Bosea vaviloviae: one gene and its partner. Each later gene encodes a partner of the first gene's protein in a complex. Links are inferred from orthologs where the notes say so. Each region holds a gene or a part of one and is shown in the gene's direction. Other genes may lie near its edges. The genes, in order: ccmB and ccmE.

Region 1 (10,017 bases):
GCGCCGGCGCCTTCGCCCATGACGAAGCCGTCGCGGTTCTTCGAGAAGGGTTTCGCTGCGGCTTCCGGCGGATCGTTCTGAGTCGAGAGCGCCGAGAGCAGGGAGAAGCGGATCAGCGCCTCGGCATGGACCGAGCCGTCGGTGCCGATGCAGAGCGCGGCCTGCGTATCGCCGCGGCGGATGGCCTCAACGCCCATCTGGATCGCGGTCGCGCCGGAGGAGCAAGCCGTGGAGAGCGAGATCGGCGAGCCCTTGGTGCCGAATCTGTCGGCGATGTGATCCGCGACTGCGCCGAACAGGAAGAGTTCGTGCATGGGTTTGAATTTCTGCGAGGCGGCGGCGCGCAAAAGCCCGTCATAATCCACGTCGCCTTCAAGAGTTTGGGCCAGCTCCTGCTTCTGCGGCCATTCCATCTCGACAGGCGGCACCGCCATGAAGAGCTCGCCGGGAAAATCGCCGGGCTGACCGAGGCCGCTCTGGCTGACCGCCTCGTCGGCTGCGAGCGTCGCGAGCTTTTCCGAGAGCTGCGGCGCGGTGAAGGAGCCGTCGAAGAGAAAATCGACCGTCCCGGCGATGGTGGTGCGCAGGCCCTCGGTCGGGAAGCGTTCGATCCGGTGGATGCCGGATTTGCCGGCGGTCAGCGCTTGCCAATTGGCCTCCTTGCCCTGGCCGAGCGAGGTGACGATGCCGAGACCGGTAACGGCGACGACCCGGCGGCCCTTGGCGTCGCGATGGGCTGCGGTCTGGCCTGCCGCAGTCTGGTTCACGGCAGTCTGGTTGGCCATAGTCTGGTTCTTGGCGCTCATCGATCGATCCTCACGCTTTCACCAGGCGCGCCGCGCCCTCGCCGCGCCAATGGCCGGCGCCGGTGACGATCGCCTCCTTGGCCTGCCCTGCCGAGATGGCGGCCGCGGCCAAGGCAACGGAAACCGGGAATGCGGCCTCCACGGCATGGCCGACGAGGTCGCCGGTCGCGACGCGCCTGGCTTGCGGCAGCGCAGCGATGACCGAAGCCTCCTCCGCTGTGACTCCGGCGGCGCCGGTCGCGGCCGAGATCGCCAGGGCGCCGGGTGCAATCGCGCCAAAACCCGAGAGCAGTCCGCTCAGGGCCGCCTCGACCGTGCCGGGCTGGCGCTTCGAGCGCGCCGCAGCAACATGGCTCAGCCGAGCATGGACTTTGGCGCCGCGCGCGGCGGCGCGCGCGGCTGATTCGAGCACCAGGAAGGCTCCGGCGCTGCCGGTGATGAGGCCCGGCGCATCCTCGCGCGCGAAAACCGGGGCAAATTCGCCCTTGCGCAAGTAGCCGCCGAGTTCAAGCAGCAGCAGCATGTCGCGCCGCTCGGCATTATAGGCGCCGCCAACCAGCATGACCTCAGCCTGGCCGGCCGCGATGCGGGCATGCGCGGTGCGGATGGCGTCGACGCCGGCCTGCTCCTCGCCCATGAAGGTGCGCGAGGCGCCGGTGACGCCGTGGACGATGGCGATATTGCCGGCAAGCAGGTTCGAGAGCTGGGCGAGGAAGAGCGTGGGGCGCAGATCGCCCATCAGGCGCTCGTTCAGAAAGGCTCCCGGCTCGCCCGCGCCGCGCAGGCCGGTGAGGATGGCGCCGTCGACGGCATGGTCGCGCTCGCCGCCGCCGGCGGCGACGATGACCTGCAGTACGCTCTTGGCCTCGACATCCTGCTTCAGCCCGGCCTCATCGAGGGCCAGGCCGGCGGCGTAGACGCCGAGCCGCTGCCAAGGCTCCATCTGGCGCTGATCCGATTTCTTCGGGATCTGGCGGTCGAGTTCGAGCGGCTTCAGCGGGTGAACCGGATAGGGTGCGAAGCTCGTGATGTCGGTATGCGGCGCGGCGCCGACTGCGAGCGCCTGCGCATGGGCCTCCAGCCCCTCGCCGAGACTGGATGCCAGTCCGATCCCGGTGATGACGACGTCGTGCGGGTTCATCGCGCAGGCTCCGGCTTGAGGCCGATGGTTTTGATGCGGCCTTCCATCAGCGCGCGCATGTCGGCGGGGAAGGGCATCAGTCGGAACCGCAATTCAGCGTCGCAGATCGGCTTGCCGGCGATGGTGATCTTCGCCTTGGTGGCGGCGTAGCCCGACCCCTCGATCACCAATTCGGCGAAGACGTCGAGAACGGCGTCGGGCTCGACGAAAGTGCGGAAGCGCGCCTTGTCGACCGTCATCAGGAAGGGCATCTGGGTCAGCCCGTTGAGGCCCAGCAGCAGATAGCCGGAGGCCTGCGCCATCGTCTCGGTCAGCAGGACGCCGGGTACGAGCGGGTGGCCGGGGAAATGGCCTTCGAAGACCGGGCTCGCAGTTGCCGACGGCACGGTCGAGCGCGTGGTGATGCGCTTTTCCGAAGGTTCGAATGCGACAACGGTGTCGATCATGTCGAAATATTCGAGGCGCATGCGATCCTTGGCCTTGTCGGGCGCGACCTTGAGACGGCGCGCGCCCGCGCCGCGGACCGAAGTCTCCGCGCGCGGGCTTGCATATGCTCTATCGGGAGAGTGTGCCCGGCTCAAGGCCGAGCGCAGATCAAGCTCGCGTCAGGCGCTGGGCCTGCCGTCGACCTCAGGCCTTCCTGCGACCTCAGGCCTTCTTGGCAGCCACGAGCTCGTCGATGCGCTTGCACAGGTTATCGAGCACGAAATACTGCTCGGCCGGCGCCTTGCCCTCGTTGACTTCCTGGGTCCACTGCTCGAGCGGCAGCTTGATGCCGAAGGCCTTGTCGATCGCGAAGGCGATGTCGAGGAAGGCGAGCGAGTCGATGCCGAGGTCTTCGATGGCGTGGCTCTGGGGCGTAATCTTTTCGCGTGGAATGTCGCAGGTCTCGGAAATAATGCCGGCGACCGTCTCGAACGTGGCGGACATGCGGGTGCTCCCGTCTTGAATGATGATGGCGGGCGACATCCGGGCGCGGGGATCCCGCGCCTGCCCCAAGCCCCCCGCCGAGGATGACTGTGACGCCCCCTTACACCGAGGGCGGAAAGAGGACAACTGTGGGCTTTTTCCTTCTCCCCTCGGGGGAGAAGGTGGGCCGGCGAAGCCGGGTCGGATGAGGGACGGATGGACTGGACGAGGAGTTTCCGGTTTGCGCCGGCCCTTCCCTCATCCGTCTCCGCTTCGCGGAGCCACCTTCTCCCCGCCATCTCGGGCTTGCCCGAGATGGGCAAGCCAAAGTGTCAAAGTCGGCAACAGCCGACTTTGATGGGGGAGAAGGAAAACTCAGGCCGCGATGCCGCGCAGCACGTATTGCAGGATGCCGGCGTTCTTGAAGTAGTCGATCTCGTCCAGCGTATCGATGCGGCAGAGGATCGGCACCTTCTTGACCTTGCCGTCGGCGGAGGTGATCTCGGCCTCCAGCATCTGGCGCGGCTTCACGGTGGCGAGGCCCTTGATGGTCACGCTCTCGTCGCCCTTGAGATCGAGCGAAGCCCAGCTCGTGCCCTCGGCCAGTGTGAACGGCACCACGCCCATGCCGACCAGGTTCGAGCGGTGGATGCGCTCGAAGCTCTGGGCGATCACGGCCTTGACGCCGAGCAGGTTGGTGCCCTTCGCCGCCCAGTCGCGCGAGGAGCCGTTGCCGTATTCGACACCGGCGAAGACGACCAGCGGCACTTTCTCCTGCTGGTAGCGCATCGCTGCGTCATAGATCGGCAGCTCTTCCTTGCTGGGATAGTGGATGGTGTAGCCACCTTCGCGCCCGTTGGGGCCCATCATGTGGTTGCGGATGCGGATATTGGCGAAGGTGCCGCGCATCATCACCTCATGGTTGCCGCGCCGCGTGCCGTACTGGTTGAAGTCGGCGACTTCGACGCCGTGCTCCATCAGATACTTGCCCGCGGGCGAGGCCGCCTTGATCGAGCCGGCCGGCGAGATGTGGTCGGTGGTGATCTTGTCGCCGAACAGGCCCAGGATGCGGGCGCCGACGATCTCGGTGACGGGCTTGGGCGTCTGGCTGATGCCCTCGAAATAGGGCGGGTTCTGCACATAGGTCGAGGCGTCTTCCCAGGCATAGGTCTGGCTCTGGGGCGTCTTGACCTTCTGCCAGTTGGCGTCGCCCTTGAAGACGTCGGCATATTTCGCCTTGAAGATCGCCTTGGTGACGTTCTTGGCGATGAAGGCCTGGATTTCCTTGTTGGTCGGCCAGATGTCCTTCAGGAAGACCGGCTTGCCGGTCTTGTCCATGCCGAGCGGCTCAGTGGTCAGGTCGAGCTGCACGGAGCCCGCCAGAGCGTAGGCGACGACCAGCGGCGGCGAGGCGAGGTAGTTCGCCTGCACGTCGGGCGAGACGCGGCCCTCGAAATTGCGGTTGCCGGAGATGACGGCGGCCGCGATCAGGCCCTGCTCGTTGATGGTCTTGGAGATCTCGGTCGGCAGTGGCCCGGAATTGCCGATGCAGGTGGTGCAGCCGAAGCCGACCAGGTTGAAGCCGAGCTTGTCGAGGTCCTTCTGCAGGCCGGCCTTGGCGAGATATTCCGCCACGACCTGCGAACCGGGCGCGAGCGAGGTCTTGACCCAGGGCTTGACCTTCAGGCCCTTGGCGACCGCGTTGCGGGCGAGCAGGCCCGCCGCCATCAGCACCGAGGGGTTGGAGGTGTTGGTGCAGGAGGTGATCGCGGCGATGACGACGTCGCCATGGCCGAGGTCGAAGTTCTTGCCCTCGACCTTGACCCGGCGCGAGAGCTCGACGCCCTTCTTGTATTCGGTGTCCATCGCGGCGGCGAAGCCGGATTTGATGGCGCCGAGATCGGCGCGGCCTTCGGGGCGCTTGGGACCGGCCATCGAGGCCTTGACCGTGGTCAGGTCGAGCTCGAGCGTGTCGGTGAAGACCGGATCGGGCGTGGCGCGGGTGGCGAACAACCCTTGCGCCTTCGAATATTTCTCGACGAGGGCGACGCGGGCCGGCTTGCGGCTGGTGGTGTCGAGATAGTTCAGGGTCTCGGCGTCGACCGGGAAGAAGCCGCAAGTGGCGCCGTATTCAGGGCCCATATTGGCGATGGTGGCGCGGTCCGCGAGCGTCAGCGCATAGAGGCCCGGCCCGAAGAATTCGACGAATTTGCCGACGACGCCCTTCTTGCGCAGCATCTGGGTGACGGTCAGCACGAGGTCGGTCGCGGTGATGCCTTCCTTGAGCTTGCCGGTGAGCTTGAAACCGATGACCTCGGGCAGCAGCATCGACTGCGGCTGGCCGAGCATGGCGGCCTCGGCCTCGATGCCGCCGACGCCCCAGCCGAGCACGGAGAGGCCGTTGACCATGGTGGTGTGCGAATCGGTGCCGACCACGGTATCGGGATAGGCGACCTCGACGGTCTCGGTCTTCTTGCCCTTCTTCACCTTCTCCTTACCCGTCCAGACGGTCTGGGCGAGGTATTCGAGATTGACCTGGTGGCAGATGCCGGTGCCGGGCGGGACGACGCGGAAATTGTCGAAGGCGAGCTGGCCCCATTTCAGGAAGCGGTAGCGCTCGCCATTGCGCTGATATTCGAGGTCGACATTGGCTTTCAGCGCCTTGGGCGAGCCGAATTCGTCGACGATGACGGAATGGTCGATGACGAGATCGACCGGGACCAGCGGGTTGATCTTCTTGGGGTCGCCGCCGAGCGCCTTGACGCCGTCACGCATCGCGGCGAGGTCGACTACGGCGGGAACGCCGGTGAAGTCCTGCATCAGCACGCGGGCGGGGCGGAAGCCGATCTCCTTGCCGGCCTTGCCCTTGTCGTCGAGCCAGCCGACGAAGGCCTCGATATCGGTCTTGGTGACCGAGCGACCATCCTCGAAGCGCAGCAGGTTCTCGAGCAGAACCTTCATCGAGAAGGGCAGCTTCGAGATGCCGGGCAGGCCGTTCTTCTCGGCGATCTTGAGGGAGTAGTAGACGTATTTCTTGGTGCCGACGGTCAAGGTCTTGCGGCATTTGAAGGAATCGAGCGAAGCCATGCGGGCTATCCTGATCAAGGGGTTGCGGTCGCGAGCCGGTGAGCCTTGCGGCTTTGCCGGATCGAAGGCCTAATGCGCATGACGCGCGCGCCGCCTCGGGAGTGCCCGAGCCCCGCGCCGGATCGGCGTGCGGCGTAGCCACGGGTTCTATAGAGCAATTCCAAGAAGCCCGCTACATGTACCGTATGAGCGCGGCGATGACTTTGACGCTTGGGAAGACGCTGTAGCCTTGTCGCAATTTTCATTCTCCGAGCTGGTTCTGAACGCCGAGAATCTCAGCTGCCGGCGCGGCGGGCGATTGATTTTCGAGGGCTTGAGCTTCCGGCTCGGTCATGGCGAAGCGATCGCGCTGACCGGGCGCAACGGCGCCGGCAAGTCGAGCCTGATCGCGATGCTGTGCGGCCGGCTGCGGCCCGATGGCGGGGATATGCGGATCGAGGGGGCCGAGGATGCGCCGCTGGCCGAGCTCAGCCATCTCGTCGGTCACCGCGACGGGCTGAAGGTCACGCTGACGGCACAGGAGAACCTCGTCTTCGCGCAAGAGCTGCTCGGCGATCCCGGTGCGGCGCCGCCGGACGCGCTCTCGGCTGTCGGCCTGCTGCATGTCGCTGGCCTGCCGGTGGGCTATCTCTCGGCGGGGCAGCGCCGCCGCGTCGCCCTGGCGCGGCTCCTGGTATCGCGGCGGCCGTTCTGGTTGCTCGACGAGCCGATGGCGGCGCTGGACGCCGCCGCGCAAGCGATGCTGGCCGGGCTGATGCGCGATCATCTCGCTCAGGGCGGCGCGATCCTGGCGGCAACGCATGGGCCATTGGGCCTCGAAGCTGCGCGCGAATTGAGGATCGGACCGTGACGCGCGCCTTCCTCGCCATCCTGAAGCGCGACCTCATGCTCGCCTCGCGCGCCGGCGGCGGCGGGGAACTGGCGCTCGTCTTCTTCCTGACGCTGGTCGTGCTGGTGCCGTTCGCGCTCGGGCCCGATCTCAACCTGCTGTCGCGGATCGGTCCGGCCATCCTCTGGCTGGGCGCGCTGCTTTCGACGCTGATCGGGCTCGACCGCCTGTTCCAGAGCGATGAGGAGGACGGCTCGCTCGATCTGATCCGCGCCTCGGCGCTGCCGCTCGAACTCAGCGTTCTGGCCAAGGGGCTGGCGCATTGGCTGACGACTGGGCTGCCATTGGCGCTGGCCGCGCCGCTGCTCGGCCTGCTGGTCGCGCTTCCCGTGGACGCGATGCTGCCGGTCGCGGCGACCTTGCTGGTTGGAACCCCGGCGCTAAGCTTCATCGGGGCGGCGGCGGCGGCGCTGACGGCCGGTTTGCGGCGTGGCGGCCTGATCCTGCCCGTCCTGGTCGCGCCCCTGACGATTCCGGTGCTGATCTTCGGCGTCTCGGCCGCCAACAGCGCGTTGGGCGGCACGGTTCCGTTCCTGACGCCGTTTCTGATCCTGTGCGCGCTCACGTTGGGGTCGATCGTGATCGGCACGGTCGCGGCGGCCGTGGCCCTGCGCCAGGCGGATTAGGACAAGACCAGCGGCCGCTCGACAAGGTGCGCCCCGCGATCGCCGAACTCCAGGGCGCAACCGTATTGCGCCGCAGCCCGCGCCACCATGTTCGCGATGTCTTCGAGCGCGACATTCTGATCTTCGTGCTTGCGGCGGATGCTCTCGGCCGTCGCAAACACATCCAGAACCAGCGATTGGCTGGCGCTGGACCTGACGGTTTCCTTGATGTCGTCCTGGATGCTGGTGGATAGCTGGATCAGCATGGCTGGCCCTCCTGTTCATGATCGAGCATAGGGCTGACGTTGATTCGAAGCAACGTGGAAATCAAAAAAGTATTATATAGTTCAATTAGTTAGTATGAAACGCCGATGGCGACATGCATGCTTTTGACAGTGTCGCCGGCAATGGCGGCAACGCGGCCATCGGCCTTTCCTGCGCAAGAGCCGGTCCATGGGATGTTGGTGTCGACGGCCAAACTCCCGCTTTTTCAACAACCTGTTGATTCAGCCGATAGTGCAATTACATAGTCACTTACTCATTTGGCCCATGGAGAGAAGGGGCGATGGTTGAGCTGGAACGTGCCGACAGGCTTCAGATCATGCTGAATCAGGACGAACTGCGCGCGGTCGAGAACTTTCGCTTCGAGAAGCGGATGCCGAGCCGCGCCGCCGCGGTGCGCGAACTGCTACGGCGCGGGTTGGAGTCGGAGGGCTTCAGTCTTGCTCCGGAAGGCGTTCGATCGCGCGATTTTGGCGTCGTCGGCGGTAACGGATCCGAGGCATCGTCCCTGCAAAACGAGGACTGACCCGGCCGCCACGACGCGATTTGCCGCGCGTGTCGTGGATTGTTGAGACGCGCCGTGATTGCTAGATCAGGTTCGAGTTCCGGCTTCCGCCGGATGAGGACAAGCCGATCGCGATGACATGGCCAGCCTGATCGATTTCGCGAATCCGACGCGCTTCATGCGCCTGTCGGGCGCGCTGTTGCCGTGGATGACCGGCGCGGCCACGCTGATGCTCGCGCTCGGCTTCTATCTCGCCTGGTTCGTCGCTCCGGCCGACTACCAGCAGGGCGAGACCATCCGGATCATGTTCGTGCATGTCCCGGCCGCCTGGCTCGCGCTGATGTTCTACACGATGATGGCGGTCTCCGGCCTCGGCACGCTGGTCTGGCGGCACCCCCTGGCGGATGTCGCCCAGAAGGCGGCGGCGCCGATCGGGGCGTGCTTCGCGTTGATCTGCCTGCTCACCGGTGCCTTCTGGGGCAAGCCGATGTGGGGCACCTATTGGGTCTGGGACGCACGGTTGACGTCGGTGCTCGTGCTGTTCCTGATCTATCTCGGCATCATCGCGCTCTGGCGCGCGCTCGACGATTCCGCCCGGGCCGGGCGGGCGGTGGCGATCCTGACGCTGGTCGGCTTCGTCAATGTGCCGATCATCAAATTCTCGGTCGACTGGTGGAACACGCTCCATCAGCCGGCCTCGGTGTTTCGTAGCGGGGGGCCGACGATCCACCCCTCCATGCTGTGGCCGCTGCTGATCCTGGCGCTGGGCTTCACCTTGCTGGGCCTGGGCCTGCATCTGGTGGCGATGCGGGCCGAGATCATGCGCCGGCGGGTGCGCACGCTGACGATCTTGGAAGCCGAGCGGCTCGACCGACTGGCGGCGCAGGCGGTGCCGGCATGAGCGGTCTGGGTCCCCATGCCGGTTTCATCCTCGCCTCCTATGGCGCGGTCGTCCTGATCCTCGGCGGCCTGATCGCGGCGACCCTCTTCGACCACAGGGCGCAGAAGCGCGCGCTCGCGGCTTTGGAGCAGCGCGGCGCAGGCCGTCGCTCGGACAGGATGTCGTCATGAGCGAGATCGAGGTTCAACCCCGCCGCCGCTCGCCGCTGGTTTTCCTGATCCCCCTGATCCTGTTCGGCGCGCTGGCGCTGGTCTTCGCGGTCGGCCTGTTCTCGGGCGACGCCAGCAAGGTGCCCTCGGCCCTGATCGGAAAGCCTGCTCCGGCGGTCACGCTGTCGCAGCTCGACGGGCTGCAGCGGGACGGGCAGCCCGTGCCGGCTTTCGCGATGGCGGATCTGGCGAAGGGCCGCGCCACGCTCGTCAATGTCTTCGCCAGCTGGTGCGCGCCCTGCCGGGTCGAGCATCCCTTCCTGGTGGCCATGGCCGAATCACCCGCGGTGAAGGCCGGCAAGGTCGCGCTGGTGGGCATGAACTACAAGGACGAGGCGGAGAATGCCCGGCGCTTCCTGGGCGCGCTCGGCAATCCCTATTCGGCTGTCGGCGTCGACCGGAGCGGGCGCGCGGCGATCGAATGGGGCGTCTATGGCGTGCCTGAGACCTTCCTGATCGGCCCGGACGGGCGGATCCTGGAAAAGCATGTCGGGCCGCTCGATGCCCAAACCGCCGGGCGCCTGCTGACGCGGGCGGCGGCTGGGAAGTAGCTGTTCAGGCCGGAACGAGAGTCAATCTGAGGCCGAGGACTTTCGTCGCGGCGGCTAGTGTCTGCAAACGCGGATTCCCGCTTGCGCGGAATGTCTTGTAGATCGTCTCGCGGCTGATGCCGGCTTCCTCGG
Region 2 (15,742 bases), 1.9 Mb from region 1 along the record:
TGCGCTCTGACAAGAAGCGCGGTCTGAGATGAGGCGCCTGCGTGACCCTTTGTCGCCACCTTCGCGCGTGAAGCGCGGCCCGCGATTGTCTAAGAGTTCCTGATGCTGATCTGGATCATCTTTGCGGTCATGACGGGGGCGGCGGTTTTCGCGCTGCTCTGGCCGCTCGGCCGTGGCCAGGGCGCGGCTTTCGCCGACGGCTCGGATGCCGCGAGCCTCTATCGCGCCCAGGTCAATGAGATCGACCGCGACCTCGGCCGCGCGCTGATCGGCCCGGCCGAGGCTGAAGCTGCCCGTGTCGAAGCCGCGCGGCGCCTGCTGCGCGCGGCCGACAAGGAGGGCGATCCGGCCGGCGAGACGGAATCGTCCCTGCGCCGCCGCCGCGCCAGCTCGGCTTTGGCCTTGTCCTTTGTGCCGCTGCTCGCATTGCTGGTCTATGGCGCCTATGGCTCGCCCACGCGTCCTGACCAGCCGCTGTCGGCGCGGTTGCGCAGCGATCCGTCGCAGCAGGATTTCGCGGTGTCGCTGGCCCGCATCGAGGCGCATCTGGCGGCTAATCCGGCAGATGGGCGCGGCTGGGCGGTGCTCGCGCCGGTCTATCTGCGGCAGGGCCGGCCCGAAGACGCGGCGCGCGCCTTCACTGCTGCGATCCGCAATGGCGAGGACGGGGCGGAGATGCGCGCCGGTCTCGGCGAGGCTCAGATCCTTACGGCCGGCGGCGTGGTGACGGTGGAAGCGCGCGAAACCCTCGCCGAGGCGCTCAAGCGCGAACCCGGCAATCCCCGCGCGCGCTACTTTCTCGCCATCGCCAGGGAACAGGACGGCGACAGCCAGGGCGCTGTTGCCGCGTTCGAAAGCCTGCTCAAGGATGCGCCGCCCGGCGCAGCCTGGGCCCCGGCCGTGCGCCAGAGGTTGCAAGCTCTCGACAACCACGCGCTCGACAGAGATACGGCGCGGGCCGAGATCGCCAAGCTGCCGGCGGCTGATCAGCAGGCGGCGATCCGTGGCATGGTCGAGGGGCTGGCCGAGCGCCTGAAGGCGGGCGGCGGCACGCTGGCCGAATGGGAAAGATTGGTCCGCTCGCAGAATGTGCTCGGCGAGAAGGCCGCCGCGCGCGAGGCTGTCGCGATGGCGCGTTCGCGCTTGTCGCAGGACAGCGCCGCACTCGTGCAGCTCGACCAGCTCGCGGGCGAACTCGGGCTGAAGGAGCCGGCGCCATGACTGCTGCCGAGCCCACTGCCGAGCCCGCTGCCGAGCCGTTGCGTCCGGTCGCCGCCAAGCGCCGCTGGACCCGCAAGCAGCGCCGTCTGGCCCTGATCGGCGCCGCCGGCGTCGTGCTCTGCCTTGCCGCCGGGCTGGTGCTCGTCGCCATGCGCGACACCATCGTCTTCTTCTACGGACCGACCGAGATCGTCGAGAAGGGGCTCGCGCCCGGCACGCGCATGCGGCTCGGCGGGCTGGTCGAGACAGGGTCCGTCGTGCGTGGCCCGGGTCAGCGCGTCGTCTTCGCGGTCACCGACAGCAAGACCACGCTCAACGTGACCTATCAGGGGCTCTTGCCCGATCTCTTCCGCGAAGGGCAGGGAGTCGTCACCGAAGGCGTCTTCGAGGGCGCGGGCCGCTTCCGCGCCGACTCCGTCCTGGCCAAGCATGACGAGACCTATATGCCGCGCGAGGTCGCCGACACGCTGAAGAAGCAGGGTCATTGGCAGCCGGGAGCGGCGGGCCCGAACCCATCCCCCGCCACGCCACCCCCCGTCACCAAATGAGGCGCGCATGATCGTCGAGATCGGCCATTTCGCGCTTGCCTTGGCGCTTGGCGTTGCCGTGGTGCAGGCCCTGGTGCCGCTCTGGGGCGTGGCGCGTCATGACCGGGCGCTGGCCTCGGTCGGCACCGCTGCGGCGATCACCTGCTTCCTGCTGGTCGCCTTGGCTTTCGCGGCCCTGGTCGCGTCCTATGTCCGGTCCGATTTCTCGGTCGAGAACGTCGCTTCGAACTCGCATTCGGCCCAGCCGCTGATCTACAAACTGACCTCGGCCTGGGGCAATCACGAAGGCTCGATGCTGCTCTGGGTCTTGATCCTGACGCTGTTCGGGGCGCTGGTCGCGCTGTCGCGCCGCTCGCTGCCGGCGCGGTTGCGGGCCGGCACGCTCGCCGCCCAAGGCGCGGTCACGGTCGCCTTCCTCGCCTTCACGCTTCTGACCTCGAACCCCTTCCGGCGGCTCGATCCGGCACCGGGCGAGGGCCAGGATCTCAACCCGATCCTCCAGGATCTCGGTCTCGCGATCCATCCGCCGCTGCTCTATGTCGGCTATGTCGGCTTCTCCATCACCTATGCCTTCGCGGTCGCCGCCCTGATCGACGGGCGGATCGACGCGGTCTGGGCGCGCGCAGTCCGGCCCTGGACGCTGCTCGCCTGGGTGTTCCTGACGCTGGGCATCGCGATGGGCTCCTATTGGGCCTATTACGAGCTCGGCTGGGGCGGCTGGTGGTTCTGGGATCCGGTCGAGAACGCCTCGCTGATGCCCTGGCTTGCCGGCACGGCGCTGATCCATTCCACCGTGGTGATGGAGAAGCGCGACGCGCTCAAGGTCTGGACGATCCTGCTCGCGATCCTGACCTTCTCGCTCTCGCTGCTCGGCACCTTCATCGTCCGCTCCGGCGTGCTGACCTCGGTGCATTCCTTCGCCAGCGACCCGGCGCGCGGGCTCTTTATTCTCGCGATCCTGATTGTCTTCGTCGGCGGCTCGCTGGCGCTCTTCGCCTGGCGTGCGCCCTTGCTCAGGCAGGGCGGCCTGTTCGCACCGGTCTCCCGCGAGGGCGCGCTCGTCGTCAACAACGTCTTCATCGCGACCTCCTGCGCCACGGTCTTCATCGGCACGCTCTATCCGCTGGTGCTGGAGATGCTGACCGGGGACAAGATCTCGGTCGGCCCGCCCTTCTTCAACGCGACCTTCGTGCCGCTGCTGGTGCCGCTGCTGCTGGTCCTGCCGCTCGGCCAGTCGCTTGCCTGGAAGCGTGGCAATCTGCTCGGCGCGGCGCAGCGCACTGCCGCTGCCTTCGGCCTCGGCATCCTCGTTGCGGTCGGCGTGCTCGCCTATATGCGCGGCGGGCCGGTCCTGGCGCCGCTCGGCATCGGGCTTGGCGTCTTCCTGGTCACTGGCGCGATCTTCGACCTCGGCGAGCGCATTGTCGCGCGCGCCAGCGGCCTGCGGGCCGTTCTGTCGCGGGCGAAGGGCCTGCCGCGCTCCGCCTGGGGCACGGCCTTCGCCCATGCCGGCGTCGGCCTGAGCGTGATCGGCATCGCCGCCGCCGCCTGGAGCACGGAGGCGATCGGCATCCTGAAGCCGGGCGAAAGCCTGACCAGCGGCCGTTATACCGTGGTGCTCGAAAGCATCACCCCGCGCCCCGGCCCCAATTTCCGCGAGGATGTGGTGCGTTTCCGCATCCTGTCGGGCGACAGGCCGCTCAAGCCCGTCGAGGCGATGAAGCGCGTCTACACGGCCCGCGCCATGCCGACGAGTGAAGCGGGCATCCGCACCGACGGCCTGAGCCAGGCCTATGTCAATGTAGGCGAGATCGAGAGCGATGGTGGCATCGCCGTCAGGCTCTACGACAAGCCGCTGATCCTGCTGATCTGGATCGGCGCGATCGTGATGGCCTTCGGCGGCGCGCTCTCGCTGACCGACCGGCGCTTCCGGCTGGCGGCGCCGCAGCGTGCCAAGCCTGCCGACAAAAAGCCTGCCCGCGCCAAACCCGTCCCCGCCGCGCCTCAACCGGCGGAGTGAGGCCGATGCTGCGCGCCCTTGTCATCGTTGCGCTTTGTCTGGGCTGGGCCGGCCCAGGTCGCGCCGTCCAGCCTGACGAGGTTCTGCCGAACGCCGCGCTCGAACACCGCGCCCGGGCGATTTCCGGCGGCTTGCGCTGCCTCGTCTGCCAGAACCAGTCGATCGACGATTCCGACGCGCCCCTGGCCCGCGATCTGCGCATCCTGGTGCGCGAGCGGCTGGTCGCCGGCGACAGCGACGCGGCGGTGCAGGATTTCGTCGTCGCGCGCTATGGCGATTTCGTGCTGCTGCGCCCGCCCTTCACGATCGCGACCGTGGCGCTCTGGGCCGGGCCCTTCCTGATCCTGCTCTTCGGCCTCGCCTTCATCTGGCGCAGCGGGCGGCGCATGAAGCCGCTGGGCGGGGCGGCAGCGCCGCTGTCTCCCGACGAGCAGGCGCGCATCGAAGCGCTGATGAAGCGGGACGGCGAGTAGACCGCATCTCATGCCAACGGGTTTTCCATCTGGCTTGAACCGTCGTTGCGAGGAGCGTGAGCGACGAAGCAATCCAGGAGGGCTCGCTCTACGCCCCCCCTGGATTGCTTCGCTGCGCTCGCAATGACGGCGTGGTTCCAGCTGAAATCATCAGAGTCTAGCGGCTGATGCCGCATTGGCTGGAGAGTTCCGCCGCATAGGACGTATGATTTCGGCCGGAGACGGCATAGGCGGCCCTGCCGCTCGCAGATGGCCGGCTTGAGGCATATGTCGCGTAGGTGCGCGCGAAACATGCAGCTTTTGCGCCGCTATGTCCCCGTTCCGCCGCGATCTTCAGCCCGACGGCATAAATTTGGCCGGCAGCTCTCGGCGCGGAGTATCCGGCGGTTTGCCCTTCCTGCCGGCGCGCCGCCCGATCGGCCAGCCGGTCGATCCCACATCGGCTGTGCTGCTCGGCATTATAGGCCGGTGTCGAGGCTGCGTGCCAGTTCCGCCGCCCATTGGCCTTCTCCACGACGACGGCGTGCTTGGCGAAGACCTGCGCATAGCAGCCGGCATTGGCGTAGCCTCGCCCCTCGGCTATGCGCAGCCCGGATTGATAGGCCGTGACGGTCTGCGCCAGCGCCGCATTGCTGCCGAGCAGCAGCATGGCGGCGACCGCATGTCTGAGAACGCCCATTACCAATCCCCCCGGCGAATATCGGTTCGCGGATGGAGTGTTCCTGCAGCGTAAACGCCCGTCAAGCGTGCGGGGGCGAGCCCGCCCCAACCTTACGAAATCGTCATCTTCGCGCCAAATCCGGGTAAGGCTGCGCCCGTCATGGTCCCTCGCACAGACAGGGAAGGCCCTGCCGATTTGACCGAGGGTTTCGCCATGACGACCACCACCTCAAGATCCATTCTGAAGCGCGGCGTCCTGATCGCCGGCGCCGCCACGCTCGGCATCGGCCTTGCCGCCGGTATCGCCGATGGCGCGCTGAAGCTCGATCACCGCGCCTTCGCCCAGCCGATTCAGCTCTCGGGTGTCCAGACGCAGCTGCCCTCCTTCGCCGACATCGTCGAGAAGGTGAAGCCCGCCGTCGTCTCCGTCCGCGTCAAGACCCAGACCGTCGCCGCCACCGATGAGGACGGCCAGGGCAGCCTGGACGATCTGCCGCCCGGGCTGCGGCGCTTCTTCCGCCAGGACGGCCAGGATGGTCCGCGTCAGGACGGCCCGCGCCAGGGCCGGCCGCAGCCGCGCCAGGGCATGGCGCAGGGCTCCGGCTTCTTCGTCAGCCAGGACGGCTATGTCGTGACCAACAACCACGTCGTCGAGAACGCGGTCGAGGTCCAGCTCGTCACCGATGACGGCAAGACGCTCGAGGCCAAGGTCGTCGGCACCGATCCGCGCACCGATCTCGCGCTGCTGAAGGTCAAGGACGGCGGCAATTTCCAGTACGTCCAGCTCGCCTCGGCCAAGCCGCGCATCGGCGACTGGGTGCTGGCTGTCGGCAACCCCTTCGGGCTCGGCGGCACCGTGACCGCCGGCATCGTCTCGGCGCAGGGACGCGATATCGGCTCGGGCCCCTATGACGATTACCTGCAGATCGACGCGCCGGTGAACCGCGGCAATTCGGGTGGGCCGACCTTCAACCAGCAGGGCCAGGTCATCGGCGTCAACACCGCGATCTTCTCACCCTCGGGCGGCAGCGTCGGCATCGCCTTCGCCATTCCCTCCGCGACCGTCGAGCAGGTCGTCGATGCGCTGAAGAAGGACGGCTCGGTCGCGCGCGGCTTCATCGGCGTGCAGATTCAGCCGGTGACGAGCGAAGTCGCCGACGCGATCGGCCTCAAGGAGGCGCGTGGCGCCCTGGTCGCGAGCGCCGAGCAGAACGGCCCGGCCGCCAAGGCCGGCGTCAGGCGCGGAGACACCATCGTCGCCGTCAATGGCGAGCAGGTGAAGGATGCGCGCGACCTTTCGCGCCGGATCGCCAAGTTCGCGCCGGGCACCAAGACCAGTCTCACGGTCTGGCGTGACGGCAAGGAGCGCCAGCTCAGCTTCGAGGTTGGCCGCCAGCCGGCGGCCTAAACAGGGGCAGGCTCGAGTCTCACGGTTCCTGTCGCCCCCACCGGGAGACCAGCCTTCACCGCGGCAGGCCGGATGCGTATCGTCCGGCCTGCCGTTTTTGCGTTTTGTAGGATAGGCTTATCCCATGCGACTCTTGATCGTTGAAGATGATGCCGAGGCAGCGGCCTATCTGACCAAGGCCTTCCGCGAGGCCGGCCATGTCGCCGACCATGCCGCTGACGGGCTCGAAGGCTACGCCATGGCGGAAGGCGGCGGCTATGACGTGCTGGTGGTCGACCGCATGCTGCCGCGCCTCGACGGGCTGTCACTGATCCGCTCGCTGCGCGAGCAGAACGACGTGACCCCGGCGCTGATCCTCTCGGCGCTGGCGCAGGTCGATGACCGCGTGAAGGGCCTGCGCGCCGGCGGCGACGACTATCTGCCGAAACCCTATGCCTTTTCCGAACTGCTCGCGCGGGTCGAGGTGCTGTCGCGCCGCCGCGCCGCGCCGGCTTCCGAGCCCACGACCTATCGCGTCGGCGATCTCGCGCTCGACCGGCTCGCCCACCGCGTCGCGCGCGGCGAAGAGGAGATTCCGCTGCAGCCGCGCGAGTTCCGCCTGCTCGAATATCTGATGAAGCATGCCGGGCAGGTGGTGACGCGCACCATGCTGCTGGAGAATGTCTGGGACTATCATTTCGACCCCCAGACCAATGTCATCGACGTGCATGTCAGCCGCCTGCGCGCCAAGGTCGACAAGGGCTTCGAACACCCGATGATCCACACCATTCGCGGCGCGGGATACATGGTCCGTGACACGGCGCGCTGATCCTGCGGGGCAGGGCGCGGCTACGCAGAGCGTCCCGCGCAAGACGACCACGCATCTGTTGCCAAACCTGTTCCGCACCACCGCCTTCAAGCTTACGGCGGTCTATCTCGTCATCTTCGCGCTCTTCGCCGGCTTCGTGCTGGGCTATGTCGCCTGGAATGCCAGGCGCCTGCTCGACGACCAGATCCGCTCGACCATTGATGCCGAGATCCAGGGGCTTGCCGAGCAGCAGCGCCAGGGCGGCATCAGGCGGCTCGTCAACATCATCGAGCGGCGCTCGCGCGGGCCCGGCGCCTCGCTCTATCTCGTCACCACACCGGTGGGCGATCGTCTCGCCGGCAATGTCGAGGCCGTGCCGCCCGGCGCGCTCGACCGGCCGGGCGAGAGCGAGATCGAATATGCGCGCTCCGCCGATGCGGTCGACACGCCGAGCCGCGCGATCGTGCGCGTCTTCGTGCTGCCTGCGGGTTTCAGGCTGCTGGTCGGGCGCGATGTCGAGGAGCGCGAGCGTCTCGGCGTGGTGATCAGGCGCGCGGCTGGCTGGTCGCTGCTGCTGGTCTTCGTGCTCGGCTGCTTCGCGAGCTGGTTCGTGGCGCGCCGCGTGCTGAAGCGCGTCGACGGCATGACCGATACGGCCCAGTCGATCATGGCCGGCGACCTGAAGGGCCGGTTGTCGATCTCGGGCACGGGCGACGAGCTCGATCGTCTCGCGCTGAACCTCAATGCCATGCTCGACCGCATCGGCGAATTGATGGCCGGCATGCAGCAGGTCTCCGACAACATCGCCCATGACCTGAAGACGCCCTTGACCCGGCTGCGCAACCGCGCCGAGGAGGCACTGCGCACGGCGAAATCGCCCGACGCGCTGCGCGCCGCGCTCGACGGCTCGATCGACGAGGCCGACAACCTGATCCGCGTTTTCAATGCGCTCTTGATGATCGCGCGGCTCGAGACCGGCCGCATCCAGGACAGCATGGATGCGCTCGACCTCTCCGAGATCGTCTCCGGCATGGCGGAGCTCTACGAGCCGCTGGCCGAGGAGGCAGGCCTCTCGCTGGTCACTGAGGTTGCGCCGGAATTGCATGTCTCGGGCAATCGCGAATTGCTTGGCCAGGCGCTCGCCAACCTGATCGATAACGCCCTGAAATACGGCCAGCCGGTCGAGGCGGGCGCGGCGACGGTCGTCGTCTCGGCGGCTCCTGTCGGCTCCGAGATCGAGCTTGTCGTCGCCGATCATGGCCCGGGCGTCCCGGAGGCCGATCGCGGCCGCGTGCTGGAGCGCTTCGTCAGGCTCGACCAGAGCCGCAGCAAGCCGGGCTTCGGGCTCGGCCTCTCGCTGGCGGCCGGCGTCGTCAGGCTGCATGGCGGCCAGCTCAGGCTGGAGGACAATGCGCCGGGCCTGCGCGTGGTGATCTCCCTGCCGCAAGTGCAGCCGAAGCCTGTGGACATGCCCGAGGGCGGCGCGCTCCCGGCCTCGACAGCGCAGCCGAACCCTGCTGGCTTGCAGTCGGCTTGACTGGCGGGACTGAGACGATGGACGGGCGGCTTTGCGATCGATTGAAGGCCGCGCCCGTGCTGCCGGCCAAAGCCCGCCGCGAGGTGCTCCTGGTGCGCGAGCTGATCGAGCGCCTGCGCGACGATCAAGCCGCCGAGGCTCTGACGCAGCACTTCGCCGCCAACCCGGCATCAGTCGATCTCGTCGCCGGCATCCTGGCGCATTCGCCCTTCCTGACGCAGATCATGCGGCTTGATCCCGCGGGCCTCGTCTCGGCGCTGACGACAGCGCCGGAAGCGCGCCGCGATGCCTTGCTGGCCGAGATCGCGGCGACCGCCGCGTCGGGCGTCGAGACGGCCGAACTCATGCGCGCCCTGCGCCGTTTCCGGCAGGCGATGGCGCTCTTGATCGCGCTCGCCGATATCGGCGGCGTCTGGGATGTCGAGGCGGTCACGGCAGCGCTGACGGCGATGGCCGATGCCGCCGTGCGTCTCGCGACCGAGCATGTCCTGCGGCAGGCGGCCGATCTTGGCCGCATCCGCTTGAGCGATCCGGCCGATCCCGGCGTGGGCTGCAGCCTCGTCGTGCTCGCGCTCGGCAAGCATGGCGCGGGCGAGCTGAACTACTCCTCCGACATCGATATCGTCGTCTTCTTCGATCCTGAAACCGCCGAGGCTGCGGGCGTCGCCGAGCCGTCGAGCTTCTTCGTCAAGCTGACGCAAGCCATCGCCCGCATCATCCAGGAGCGCACGCCCGACGGCTATGTCTTCCGCGTCGATCTGCGCCTGCGGCCGGACCCGGCCTCGACCCATGTCGCGGTCGCGCTGCCATCAGCCTATTCCTATTACGAGACCGTCGGCCAGAACTGGGAACGCGCCGCCATGATCAAGGCGCGGCCGGTCGCGGGCGACCTCGCACTGGGCAAGCGCTTCCTCGCCGATCTCGCGCCCTTCATCTGGCGCAAATATTTCGACTTCGCCGCGATCGCCGACATCCATGCGATGAAGCGCCAGATCCAGACGGTGAAGGGCCATGAGACGATCGCGGTCGAAGGCCATAATGTGAAGCTCGGGCGCGGCGGCATCCGCGAGATCGAGTTCTTCGTGCAGACGCAGCAGCTTGTCTTCGGCGGTCGGCGCCCGGCCCTGCGCGGCCCGCGCACGCTGGAGATGCTCGGCGAACTGACGCATGAGGGCTGGATCACGCCCAAGGCGCGCGACGAGCTGGCCGAATCCTATCGCTATCTGCGCGTGATCGAGCATCGCCTGCAGATGCGCCATGACGAGCAGACGCAGACCCTGCCCAAGGCGAAGGGCGATCTCGAAGCCTTCGCGCGCTTCTGCGGCTATCCCTCGACTGCGGCCTTCGGCAAGGCGCTGACGGCTCATGCCAGGCGCGTCGAGGGGCACTACGCCTTGCTCTTCGAGGAGGGGCCGAGCCTGGCCAGCGAAGCGGGCACGCTGAGCTTCACCGGCACCGAGCTCGACCCGGACACATTGGCGACCTTGCGCAAGCTGGGCTTCCGCGATCCGGGCACCGCTGCCGAGACGGTGCGCGGCTGGCATTTCGGCCGCCGCGCCGCCGTCACCAGCGCTCGCGCCCGCGAGGTTCTGACGGAGCTCACGCCGGCGCTGCTGGTGGCGCTCGGCCGCACCGTCGATCCCGATGGCGCGCTCGCCCATCTCGACAACGCCTTCGTGCGCATGCCGGCGGCAGTTGAATTGCTGACGCTACTGCGCTCGCATGCCTCGCTGCTGACGATCTTCGCCGACATCCTCGGCAGCGCGCCGAGGCTCGCCAAGGTCGCCGCGCTCTATCCCCATGTCCTCGACGGCATCATCGACCCGGCCTTCACCTCGGCCAATCTTGACACCGATGCCTTGACCGGTCGCATCAGGGCCGTCGTCGGCAATCCGCCGCCCAGCGTCGAGGACGGGCTCGACCGTCTGCGCGATGCGGCGCGGCAGGAGAATTTCCTGGTCGGCGCGCGCCTGATTTCGGGCGTCTACCGGGCCCAGCAGGCGGGCCAGGCTTATTGCGCCGTGGCCGAAGGCTGCCTGCGCGTCGCCTTCGACGATACGCGCGCCGCCTTCGCCGCCGACCATGGCCTCATTGCGGGCGCGGAGACGGTGGTGCTGGGGCTGGGCCGGCTCGGCGCGGGCGAGCTGACGCCGTCCTCCGATCTCGACCTGATCCTGCTCTATGACCGGCCGGAAGACGCCGGCCCGAGCGACGGCGCCAAAAGCCTCGACCCCGTCACCTGGCATGTCCGCTTCACCCAGCGGCTGGTTGCGGCGCTGACGGTGCCGACGCGGCGCGGTGGGCTCTACCAGGTCGATATGCGCCTGCGGCCGACCGGCAACAAAAGCCCGGCGGCGACCCAGTTCTCCGGTTTCGAGGCCTATCACACGGGCGAGGCCGAGATCTGGGAGGAGATGGCGCTGACGCGCGCTCGCGTTGTCGCCGGCGATGCCGGGCTGGCGCAGCGGGCTCAGGCTGCGATGACCCTGATCCTGCGGCGCGAGCGCAAGCCGGCGAAGGTTGCCGCCGCGGTGCTGGAGATGCGCGCCCTGATCGCCAAGGAGAAGGGCGAGACCGATCCCTGGGATCTGAAGCTCGTGACGGGTGGCCTGACCGATCTGGATTTCCTGGCGCAGTTCCTGGTGCTGGCCCATGCCGCGCGCCACCCTGGCCTGGTCGCGCCCGATACCGCCTCGGTTTTTGCCGCGGCGCGGGAGGTTGGATTGCTGTCGGCGGCCGATGCGGCGTTCCTCATCGAAGCGCACAGGCTGATCGGCGATGTTCAGCTCTGGCAGCGTTTCACCGTCGACGAGACGTTCGATCCCGCCGCCGTGCCGCCGCGCGTGCTCAAGCGGATTGCGACGGCTGTGGGCCGGCCGGACGCCAAGGTGCTGCGGGCGGAGCTGGACGAGATGCGCGCCGGTGTCCGCGCCCTGTTCCAGAAGCTGCTCGGCGCGGCCCGCGCCGGGTGAAGGGCGCAATGACTTGTCACGGACGCACCGCCGTCATTCCGGGGCAGGCTGCAGGATCGAGATCGGGACCCCTTCGTCATGGTCGGGCTTGCCCCGACCATCCACGTCTTCGTGCGTCGAGGCCTGTGTTCAAGACGTGGATGCTCGCCACAAGGGCGAGCATGACGAACCGGAGCAGCCTCGTGATCATGGGTTCCGGGCTCGCCTCTGTGGGCTGCCCCGGAATGACGGCGTGGTTCCTTAGGCCGCCTGGGCGGTGATGCGCCCGGTGCCGCCATCCAGCGGCAGATGCACCATCACGATGGTGCCGGCGCCGATCGATGAGCGCAGGCGCAGCGAGCCGCCATGCAGTTCTGCCAGCGAGCGGGCGATGGCGAGACCGAGCCCTGAGCCCTGATAGCTGCGGGTGAGGTCGCCCTCGACCTGCTCGAAGGGGCGCCCGATACGGTCGATCTTCTCCTTGGGAATGCCGATGCCGGTGTCCTCGATATAGATGTTGAGCGCACCCGGTACCTGGCGCAGCCGCACCGCGACCTGCCCGCCTTCGGGCGTGAACTTGACCGCGTTGTCGATGAGATTGCCGAGGATCTGGTAGAGGGCGTGCGGATCGGCCTCCAGGCGCAGGTCGCGCGGCCCCTCGATGCGCAGCGCAAGGTGCTTGCGGTCGATTTCGCTGCGCGCCTTGAGGACGGCTTCGTCGATGACCAGGCCCACCGCGACGTCGGATTTCTCGAGCCGCATCCGGCCGGCCTCGATGCGGGCCATGTCGAGGACGTCGTTGATGACGCCGAGCAGATAGCCGCCGCTGGAGCGGATATCGCGGACATAGTCGAGATAGCGGTCGCAGCCGAGGCTGCCGAACAGGCCGTTTTCCATGATCTCGGAGAAGCCGATGATGGCGTTGAGCGGCGTGCGCAGTTCATGGCTCATATTGGCCAGGAATTCCGACTTGGCCCGGTTGGCGCTCTCGGCCGCAGCCTTCTGCTCCAGATAGCGCTCGGCCATGTCGGCGAGCTGCTGCGCCTGCGCTTCCAGCTTCTGGCGCGAGGCCTTGAGGTCGGTGACATGCATCAGGAGCTGGTGCTCCGATTGGGTCAGGCGCTCCTCCTGCTGCTTCAGCTTGGTGATGTCGGTGCCGACCGAGACCGAGCCGCCATCCTTGGTGCGGCGGCCGTTGATCTGCAGCCAGCGGCCGTCAGACAGGCGCGCCTCATAGGACGAGGCGCCGACCGTGCCGCGCATGGTGCGCACCGGCTCGCGGTCGATATTGGGCTGGGCGCTCAGCGCCATCAATTGATCATGGCCGATGCCGACCTGGAGCAGTTCCGAGGGGAGCTGGTGGAGCTGCTGGTACTTCGCGTTGCACAGGACGAGGCGGTTATCGGCATCCCAGAGCACGAAGGCCTCGGAGATCGCCTCGACGGCGTCGCGCAGGCGGGCGTCGGCGGTCGCCGTGCGCTCGGCCATGTTGCGCTGCTCGGAGATGTCGACGGCGATGCCGACGAGATGCTGCGAATGGGTCCGGCGGTCGATCACGAGTTCGGCCCGGGCCTTGAGCCAGACCCATTCGCCGGAGGCGCCGCGCACGCGGAACTCCTGGTCGAGATGCTCGGCTTCGCCGCGGCTGATCGCATCGGCGAGCGCGTAGAGATCGACATCGTCGGGATGGATGAAGGCGCTGACCTCGCCGAAGGACATGTAGTCGCCGGAGCGGTCATAGCCGAGCATGGCGTACATCGAATCCGACCAGTAGATCCGGCCACGCGCCAGATCCCAGTCCCACAGGCCGCAATGGCCGCGGTTCAGGGCGGAGTCGATGCGCTGGCGCACGCGGTCGCAATCCTCGTCGGCCGCCGAGGCTCGCCGCGATTGCAGGATGAAGGCGAGGGTGAGGGCGACGAGCACGAGCGCGGCTGAGCCGATCAGCGCCAGGAGCGCGCTGCGGCGCTGCTGCCAGGTCGCGAGCGCCCGGGACACGGGCTGCATCACCGCGACCTGGCCGAGCGGGGCCGGAAGATTGCGGACGGTCGCGAACACCTCGGTCGCGCCCGGCAGGGTGATGCGCATCACGCCGGCGCGGTCGCCGAACACGGTCAGCGGCTGGGTCTGGCCGAGGAGGTCGACCAGCGTGCGCTGGGTCTGGCCGATGACGGGCTCGCTGGCGATGACCTGCCCGTCGGCTGCGCTGACATGGACGATGCGGCCATGGGGGGCGAGGTGCTTGGAGGCCAGCGTTGCAAGAAGAGACGCAGGCGAGGCGCCGGTCTGGACGGCGATCTCAAGTTCTCGCACGATCAGCGCCGAGACGAGGTCGATGTCGCCTGCAGCATCGACCAGGGCGTCATCTCGCATGGCCGAGGTTTGAACCAGGGCCCCGGCGCCCAGGATGAGCATGAACACGGCGACGAGCGCCGGCAAGACTTTGCGGAAGATCGGTTCGAGGCTCTCGAAACGCCGATAAAGCGGGTGCGTCAGCGATCTGGCGACCCCCAGAATCGTGTCTGCGCGCATAGATGCGCAGCTCGCGTTGGCACGCGTCATGCCCGTCCCCCTTCGGATATTCGGTACCGTCAGTAAGATCGGGAGACGTGCCGCATCCCCTCGAATCACTTTGAGTTGAATCCGCGCGGGCCGGTTTGTCTAGCCTTGAGTTGAATCGGAGTGCAAGAATTCGCCTCCAGGTTGTAGCGATCGAATCAATGAATCCTGTACGGGTAATGAAACGTTAACGTTTCGGGCAAGCGGCCCCTCAGTGCCCGTCTGGGCCGCTCCTCGATGCCGTTCAGGCGAGCGCGCGCTCGGCGATATCGGCGACGTCCCGCGACAATCCAGGCGTCCGCGCGACCAGCGCCAGAGACGCCTGAGCGAGATCCTTGCGGACGGGTTCGAGCATCTTCCAGCTCTTGAACGAGCCGAGCAGGCGCGAGGCGACCTGGGGGTTGGTCCGGTCGAGCGCGATGACCATGTCGGCGACGAATTCGTAGCCTGCGCCGTCGGCCCGGTTGAACTGGGTCAGGTTCGCCGCGAAGCCGCCGATCAGGGCGCGCACGCGGTTGGGATTGCCGAGCGAGAAGGCCTTGTTCTGCATCAATCGCTTGACGCGGTCGAGCGTACCCGGTTCGGCGATCAGCGCCTGCGCCATCAGCCATTTGTCGAGCACCAGCGGTTCGCTGGCATAGATCTCGGCGAAGCGCCCGATCAAGTGCTCGCGCGCATCGCCGGGGATCAGCGTCATGGCCGCGAGCGCGGCCAGCCGGTCGGTCAGGTTGTCGGCGCTCGAAAACTGCTGCTCAACCAGCCGGGCTCCCGCCTCGGGAGCGGCGATGGCGATCAGCCCGAGCGCCTCGTTGCGTAGGGCGCGGCGGCCGGCGGAGGCCGCATCGGGAGCGTAGGCGGCCTTCTTGGCGAGCGTGTCGCGCAGACCGACCAGCGTCGCTTCCAGCGCCTGTCCGATCGCACCCGACAGGCTGCGATGGGCGCCATAGATCGCATCGGGATCGACATCGCCGCCGATCTCGCGGGCGATGTCGGCCGGGGCCGGCAGGCGCAGCACCTGGGCGGCGAAGGCTGGGTCGGCAAGCCCCTGTTCGCGCAGGAAGCGGTCGAGCGCGCCGGCGATCTCGGCCGCCTTCGCCAAGAGGACGGCGCCGTCGGTGCCGGGGCGCCCGGCAGCGACCAGGGCCCGCGTCGCCACGCTCTGCAGCGCCTGCCAGCGGTTGAAGGAATCGCTGTCGGCCGAAAACAGGCGCAGCAAATCGGCGTCGGAGAGATCGAGCTCGAGCCGCACCGGCGCCGAGAAACCACGCAGCAGCGAGGGGATCGGCGCTTCCGCGACATCGCTGAAGACCACCGAAAGCGAGGGCCGGTCGAGCACGATCAAACCGTCGTCGGCATAGGCGCTCGATCCGGTCGTCAGGGGCAGGTCGCCATCCCGGCCGACGAGACCGAGCGCGACCGGCAGCACCACCGGCTGCTTCGTCGTCTGGCCCGGCGTCGGCGGGGTCGTCTGGGCGAGGTCGAGCGTGTAGCGCTTCGCCCGCGCGTCATAGCGGCCCGAGGCGACGATGGTGGGCGTGCCGGCCTGCTCGTACCAGCGGGCGAAATGGGAAAGGTCCT

Evidence for each region.
Region 2: the proteins of ccmB (region 1) and ccmE are in contact, whole or in part, in a solved structure (PDB 8CE8), measured with the Escherichia coli proteins. The link is inferred for Bosea vaviloviae from one-to-one orthologs.

The regions. Positions count from the first base shown.
Region 1 is NZ_CP017147.1:904,924-914,940, reverse strand. Bases 5,659-8,623 are described here. They hold ccmB (heme exporter protein CcmB), read left to right. Parts: upstream 5,659-6,789; coding sequence 6,790-7,458; downstream 7,459-8,623. Other genes in these bases: BHK69_RS04260 (heme ABC transporter permease), read left to right, coding at 8,364-8,623; BHK69_RS04265 (hypothetical protein), read left to right, coding at 8,003-8,245; BHK69_RS04270 (hypothetical protein), read right to left, coding at 7,455-7,703; ccmA (heme ABC exporter ATP-binding protein CcmA), read left to right, coding at 6,197-6,793; acnA (aconitate hydratase AcnA), read right to left, coding at 5,659-5,943. Outside these bases: BHK69_RS04305 (beta-ketoacyl-ACP synthase), read right to left, coding at 1-785; BHK69_RS04300 (beta-ketoacyl-ACP synthase), read right to left, coding at 817-1,947; BHK69_RS04295 (3-hydroxyacyl-ACP dehydratase FabZ family protein), read right to left, coding at 1,944-2,414; BHK69_RS04290 (acyl carrier protein), read right to left, coding at 2,596-2,877; more of acnA, read right to left, coding at 3,232-5,658; more of BHK69_RS04260, read left to right, coding at 8,624-9,125; heme exporter protein CcmD, read left to right, coding at 9,122-9,295; BHK69_RS04250 (DsbE family thiol:disulfide interchange protein), read left to right, coding at 9,292-9,885. UniProt on the Escherichia coli protein: Required for the export of heme to the periplasm for the biogenesis of c-type cytochromes.
Region 2 is NZ_CP017147.1:2,769,891-2,785,632, forward strand. The notes cover bases 1-2,993. They hold ccmE (cytochrome c maturation protein CcmE), read left to right. Parts: upstream 1-1,217; coding sequence 1,218-1,769; downstream 1,770-2,993. Other genes in these bases: ccmI (c-type cytochrome biogenesis protein CcmI), read left to right, coding at 103-1,221; BHK69_RS12880 (heme lyase CcmF/NrfE family subunit), read left to right, coding at 1,777-2,993. Also shown: more of BHK69_RS12880, read left to right, coding at 2,994-3,789; BHK69_RS12885 (cytochrome c-type biogenesis protein), read left to right, coding at 3,795-4,262; BHK69_RS12890 (hypothetical protein), read right to left, coding at 4,420-4,941; BHK69_RS12895 (trypsin-like peptidase domain-containing protein), read left to right, coding at 5,137-6,330; BHK69_RS12900 (response regulator transcription factor), read left to right, coding at 6,455-7,138; BHK69_RS12905 (sensor histidine kinase), read left to right, coding at 7,197-8,654; BHK69_RS12910 (bifunctional [glutamine synthetase] adenylyltransferase/[glutamine synthetase]-adenylyl-L-tyrosine phosphorylase), read left to right, coding at 8,672-11,626; BHK69_RS12915 (PAS domain-containing sensor histidine kinase), read right to left, coding at 11,867-14,137; pepN (aminopeptidase N), read right to left, coding at 14,409-15,742. UniProt on the Escherichia coli protein: Heme chaperone required for the biogenesis of c-type cytochromes. Transiently binds heme delivered by CcmC and transfers the heme to apo-cytochromes in a process facilitated by CcmF and CcmH.